Pseudonocardia sp. HH130630-07: one gene and its partner. The protein of the gene in region 1 interacts with the protein of each later gene in a pairwise test. Links are inferred from orthologs where the notes say so. Each region holds a gene or a part of one and is shown in the gene's direction. Other genes may lie near its edges.

What was found.
Region 2: the proteins of rpsL (region 1) and rimP interact in binary tests that used the Escherichia coli proteins (3 or more experiments, as listed by UniProt). The link is inferred for Pseudonocardia sp. HH130630-07 from one-to-one orthologs.

The regions. Positions count from the first base shown.
Region 1 is NZ_CP013854.1:3,106,182-3,109,438, forward strand. Bases 314-3,257 are described here. They hold rpsL (30S ribosomal protein S12), read left to right. Parts: upstream 314-1,570; coding sequence 1,571-1,945; downstream 1,946-3,257. Other genes in these bases: AFB00_RS15060 (alpha/beta hydrolase), read right to left, coding at 314-1,032; rpsG (30S ribosomal protein S7), read left to right, coding at 1,945-2,415; fusA (elongation factor G), read left to right, coding at 2,517-3,257. In the rest of the region: more of AFB00_RS15060, read right to left, coding at 133-313. UniProt on the Escherichia coli protein: With S4 and S5 plays an important role in translational accuracy. Interacts with and stabilizes bases of the 16S rRNA that are involved in tRNA selection in the A site and with the mRNA backbone.
Region 2 is NZ_CP013854.1:4,443,446-4,446,476, forward strand. Bases 142-2,859 are described here. They hold rimP (ribosome maturation factor RimP), read left to right. Parts: upstream 142-1,058; coding sequence 1,059-1,661; downstream 1,662-2,859. Other genes in these bases: AFB00_RS21080 (ferritin-like domain-containing protein), read right to left, coding at 142-196; AFB00_RS21085 (hypothetical protein), read right to left, coding at 264-767; nusA (transcription termination factor NusA), read left to right, coding at 1,658-2,698; AFB00_RS32220 (YlxR family protein), read left to right, coding at 2,731-2,859. In the rest of the region: more of AFB00_RS21080, read right to left, coding at 1-141; more of AFB00_RS32220, read left to right, coding at 2,860-3,031.

The DNA.
Region 1 (3,257 bases):
CGACTGGCCTGACCAGCTCGACTGGCCTGACCAGCTGGACTGGTCTGACTGGCCTGACCGGCCCGACCGGCCTGACCAGCACGGCCGGTACTGGCCGGACCCAGGGCCGGAGCAGCGGCCCGGGCCCCGGGGTCAGGACGTGCAGTCCGCGCGCAGCCCGGCGCCCAGGACCCGCAGCGCGTCGTCGGCCTCGGCGAGCATCCCGGCGAACGTGGGGAACGCGTGCCACATCCCCGCGGTGCGCTGGTAGCGGACCCGGACCCCGGCCCGCTCGGCCCGTTCCACCAGGACGTCGGCGTCGTCGACGAGGATCTCCTCGGCCCCCGCGACGACGTGCAGCGGCGGCAGCCCGGACAGGTCGGCCTCGAGCGGGCGCAGCTCGGGGGCGTCGGCGAGCGTGCCCGGCGCGTAGTCCGCGGCCGCCGACGGCAGCCAGGACGGGTCCAGCATCGCGTCGCTCGCGGCGTTGCGGGACAGCGCGTCCGCGGTACAGCTCAGGTCCAGCCACGGGGAGATCAGCCCGACCGCTCCGGGGAGGTCCTCGCCGGTCTCGCGCAGGCGCAGGAGCAGGGCCGTCGTCAGCCCACCGCCCGCCGAGTCACCGGCCACCGCGATGTGCCCGGCCGGCCGGCCGGTGGCGCGCAGGGCCCGCCAGGCCGCCAGCGCGTCCTCGAGAGCGGCGGGGAAGGGGTGTTCGGGCGCCAGCCGGTAGTGCGGGGCGAACACCGCGGTCCCGGTGGCGTGCGCGAGCCCCGCCAGCAGCGGGCCGTGCGACGCCGAGGAGCCGACGACGTAGCCCCCGCCGTGCAGGTACAGCACCCGGTGCGGGGCCAGTGCGCCGGGCGGGGCGACGACGGAGGTCCGCACGCCGCCGAGCTCGCCGCGGGCCCGGCGGGTCCCCCGGGGCGCCGGGATCGCCGCGCCGATGAGGTCGAGGCCGGCCCGCCGGACCGGCCGGGGTAGGGTCGGCGCCAGCAGTGGTGCGACGAGCGCGCGCGTGGCGAGCCGGTTGACGGCCGTCGGCAGATGCATACCGGACGGTAACCGGGGTGCATCCCGATCGGCCAGCACCGATCCCGCCACGACGAGCGGCAGCTGTTCCGCGGCGAGCGGGTGAGTCCGCTTGCCAGGGATCGCCGTGTGCGGCATCGTCGGGTCACCACAGGTCTCCGTCGGGGGTTCTCCCCGGCGGATGCGCGGACCTCCGAAGCCCCCGGAGGTCGGCGAGGCGGAGTCCGGAGGGACCCGCTTTGACCGCCCGGAAGAGGGCCGAGTACGGTTATGCCCTGCGCTCGACTTCGGTCGGGCCGGTCCGCGTGCCTCGTGGCGCACGGGCCCCGGGTGGTTCGACTCCCCGGGGCCGGTTCCGCGCCTCGACCACGGGCACGACGGACGTCCCGAATGCCTCAGCGGGGCCCTTCCGGCTCCGAGCGTGCGCGGGGCGACACGCCCGACCCCGGGGTCCGGCGCGACGGTGGCGGATGCGACAGGCCACCCCGGCGCCCGGTCCCCGGAGTCACACGGACAGACAGTCGAGCAGTCACACCCGACGGGAAGAAGTAGACGGTTCATGCCCACGATCCAGCAGCTGGTCCGCAAGGGCCGCGAGGACAAGGTCACCAAGACCAAGACCGCCGCGCTGAAGGGGAGCCCCCAGCGCCGTGGGGTCTGCACCCGCGTGTACACGACCACGCCGAAGAAGCCGAACTCGGCGCTGCGCAAGGTCGCGCGTGTGCGGCTCTCCAGCGGCATCGAGGTCACCGCGTACATCCCCGGTGAGGGTCACAACCTGCAGGAGCACAGCATCGTGCTGGTGCGCGGCGGGCGTGTGAAGGACCTCCCGGGTGTGCGGTACAAGGTGATCCGCGGATCGCTGGACACCCAGGGTGTCAAGAACCGCAAGCAGTCCCGCAGCCGCTACGGCGCGAAGAAGGAGAAGAGCTGATGCCGCGCAAGGGCCCCGCCCCGAAGCGTCCGCTGGTGTCGGACCCGGTCTACGGCTCGCCGCTGGTCACCCAGCTGGTGAACAAGGTGCTGAAGGACGGCAAGCGGTCGCTCGCCGAGCGCATCGTCTACGCCGCCCTCGAGGGCACCCGGGACAAGACCGGCACCGACCCGGTCGTCACGCTGAAGCGTGCGCTGGACAACGTGAAGCCGGCCCTCGAGGTCCGCAGCCGCCGTGTCGGTGGCGCGACCTACCAGGTCCCGGTCGAGGTCCGTGCGGTCCGCCAGACCACCCTGGGTCTGCGCTGGCTGGTCACCTACTCCGGGCAGCGCCGGGAGAAGACCATGGTCGAGCGCCTCATGAACGAGCTGCTCGACGCGAGCAACGGCCTCGGCGCCAGCGTCAAGCGGCGTGAGGACATGCACAAGATGGCGGAGTCGAACCGGGCCTTCGCCCACTACCGCTGGTGACCGGCGAGCCGTCGGGCGCCAACTCGCGATCGAGGGAGAGCTGAGCAGTGGCAGCACAGGATGTGCTGACGGACCTCACGAAGGTCCGCAACATCGGCATCATGGCCCACATCGACGCCGGTAAGACCACCACGACCGAGCGGATCCTGTACTACACCGGGATCAACTACAAGCTCGGTGAGGTGCACGACGGCGCCGCCACCATGGACTGGATGGAGGAGGAGCAGAAGCGCGGCATCACGATCACGTCGGCCGCGACGACCTGCTTCTGGAACGACCACCAGATCAACATCATCGACACCCCCGGGCACGTCGACTTCACCGTCGAGGTGGAGCGGTCCCTGCGGGTGCTCGACGGCGCCGTCGCGGTCTTCGACGGCAAGGAGGGGGTCGAGCCGCAGTCCGAGCAGGTCTGGCGGCAGGCCACCAAGTACGACGTCCCCCGCATCTGCTTCGTCAACAAGATGGACAAGCTGGGCGCGGACTTCTTCTTCACGGTCCGGACCATCCAGGACCGGCTGAACGCCACCCCGCTCCCGCTGCAGATCCCGATCGGGTCGGAGAACGACTTCATCGGTGTCGTCGACCTCGTCGAGATGCGGGCGCTCACCTGGCGTGGCGAGCCCAAGAAGGGCGAGGACTACGCGGTCGAGGAGATCCCGGCCGACCTCCTGGAGAAGGCGCAGGAGTACCGCACCGCCCTCATCGAGGCCGTCGCCGAGACCGACGACTCGCTGATGGAGGCGTACTTCGGCGGCGAGGAGCTGTCGGTCGCCCAGATCAAGACCGGCATCCGCAAGCTCGTCACCGACCGTGCCGCCTACCCGGTGCTGTGCGGGTCC
Region 2 (3,031 bases), 1.3 Mb from region 1 along the record:
CCTGGCGGAGCTTGCGGTGCGCCGCGAGATCGGCGGACGCCCGCGCGGCGAGATCCGGCGGGAGGAACGCCGCGGCCGAGGAGTACGCCCACACCGCGGCGTGCTCGCAGGCCAGCGCCCGCTGCAACGCCTCGATCGCGACCAGTGCCGACGGCGGCCGCTCGTCGTCCTGCGCCGGGTTCCGGGCGGGGGTCATCGCGATACCTCGGATCGTCGGCTGCAGGGCGGGCCGTGCTGCGGACGCCGGCACGGGCGTGCCCGGTTCATCGCAGCTCCGCCACGTACGCGGCACAGCAGGCCGCCACCTCGGCGACCAGCCCCACCTGCTGCGCCGACGCCCGCGGGACGACCTCACGGGCCGTCCGGACGGCCGCGTCGACCGAGTCGCGGACGGCGACCACGTCCGCCACGGGCGGTGCGGCCGGGACCGGGGCGGCCCCCGGCGGACGCCCGCCGGCCTGGTCCAGCGCGGCGGCGTGCTCCATCCGGGCCGCCCGCAGCGGCTCGAGCCGCCCGGCCAGGCCCGGGTCGGCGGTGACCGCGGTCGCGACCACGGCCGCGTCCATCCGGGCCGCGTCGGCCATCGCGAGCAGGGCGTCGGACACGTCGTCCGCGGGCTGCTCCGACGCGCTCGAGCACCCGGCCAGGACGACCGGCAGGAGCACGGCACCGGCACCGGCGGTGCGGAGCACCCGGCGCCGGGTCACACCCGCCGGTGCCGGGACGGGCCGCGGCCCGCCGTCCGGCACCGTTCGTCTCCGCTGCATCACGATCGGTCATGCTGCCAGCCCGGCCGCGGGACCCCGCCACCGACCGGGCGACCCGGACGGACGCCCCCGACGCGCACGGCCCCCGACGCGCTAGGCTCACCGGCCGCCCCTGTCCGTTCCTCCGGTGCGTCGTCCGCGGGCCCCGCCCGGGCCGTCGCACGCACCCGGACCGAGCCGCGCCGCCCGGCGGGACGCCCCCCGGCGGCCACCCGGGCCCGACCCGGGTGACCCACCCGGGTGACCACACCCGAGCGACCCCACCCGCGTGACCACGAGGAGAGCCACCCGATGCGCAGTCCGGACCCCGACCAGCTGGCCGACCAGCTGCGCGGCGTGCTCGAGCCGGTGGTCACCGCCGCCGGGCTGGAGATCGACGCCGTGGAGGTCCGCACCGCCGGGCGGCGGCACGCGGTCAAGCTCGTCGTCGACCTCCCGGAGAGCTCGGACGCCACCGGGATCGACCTCGACGACATCGCCCGGCTGAGCCGCAGCGCGGCCACCGAGCTCGACCCGCACGAGCACCTCATCGAGGGCTCCTACACGCTCGAGGTCACCTCCCCGGGGACCGACCGCCCGCTCACCACCCCGCGGCACTGGCGTCGGAACTTCCTGCGGCTGGCCCGGATCTCGCTGACCGACGGCGCCGAGCTGCACGCCCGGATCGGCCGGGCCGGCGCCGAGCGGGTGCAGGTCGCGATCCCGGGCAAGAAGCAGCCCGAGCCGCGCGAGCTCGCCTACGCCGAGATCAGCCACGCCCAGGTGCAGGTCGAGTTCAAGCCGGCGCCGGCCGCCGAGGTCGCGTTGCTCGACCCGGAGCGCGCCGCCGCGGACGGCACCACCACGAGCAGCACCAGCAGCACAGACCCGAGCGGATCCGAGGAGAACCGGTGAACGTCGACATCCCCGCGCTGCGGGCCATCGAGCGGGACAAGGAGATCCCGTTCGAGACGGTGCTGGACGCCATCGAGACCGCGCTGCTCACCGCCTACCGGCACACCGACGGCAGCCACTCCCAGGCCCGGGTCGAGGTCGACCGGCGGACCGGCGTCGTCCGGGTGCTGGCCCGGGACCCCTCCGACGCGGCCGAGGACGGCACGCCGGGGCCGGAGTTCGACGACACCCCGGAGGGCTTCGGCCGGATCGCCGCCACCACGGCCCGCCAGGTGATCGTGCAGCGGCTGCGCGACGCCGAGCACGAGCGGACCTACGGCGAGTTCGCCACCAAGGAGGGCGAGGTCGTCGCCGGCGTCGTGCAGCGCGACGCCCGGGCCAACGCCCGCGGCGTCGTCGTGGTGGCGCTGGGCGGTTCCGGCGGGACCGAGGCCGTGCTGCCCGCCGCCGAGCAGGTACCCGGCGAGGTCTACAGCCACGGCGACCGGATCCGCTGCTACGTGGTCGGGGTGACCCGCGGCCCGCGGGGCACGTCGATCACGCTGTCGCGCACGCACCCCAACCTGGTGCGCAAGCTGTTCGCCCTGGAGGTCCCGGAGATCGTCGACGGCTCGGTCGAGATCGTCTCGGTGGCGCGGGAGGCGGGCTTCCGCTCCAAGATCGCGGTCCGCTCCTCGCGGTCCGGGCTCAACGCCAAGGGCGCCTGCATCGGCCCGATGGGGGCGCGGGTCCGTGGCGTGATGGGCGAGCTGGCCGGCGAGAAGATCGACATCATCGACTGGTCCGAGGACCCTGCGGAGTTCGTCGGCAACGCGCTGTCACCGTCGAAGGTGGTCTCGGTCACCGTCCTGGACGAGCGTGCCCGGGTCGCCCGGGTCGTCGTCCCCGACTTCCAGCTGTCCCTGGCCATCGGCAAGGAGGGCCAGAACGCCCGCCTCGCCGCCCGCCTGACCGGCTGGAAGATCGACATCCGGAGCGACGCCGACCCGGGTGACCCGGTCGGTCCCGGTCCCGACCCGGTGGGGGCGTCGTCGTAGCCGGAGGGACCCCGGGGCGACCGGCCGAGGGAATGCCCGGCCGCGACGCTGCGCTACACTCACAGACGGCCCGCGGTCGCGGTCCGTCGCCCGTTCACACCCGGTCGGTTCCGATCCGGACCTGTGTGGGGTGCCGGACGCGGGAACGGGCCGACGCACTGTTGCGAGTGGTCGCGGAGAACGGTCGAGCAGTCCCGGATCCGCGCCGTCGCCTCCCCGGCCGGGGTGCCTGGTTGCACCCACGGACGGGGTGTCTGGACCGGGCCGAGCGTCGCTCGGCCTTCGTCAGGGCGCTGCGCCTCCGGGTCGCACCGGAGACCGGTGCCGTCCGGC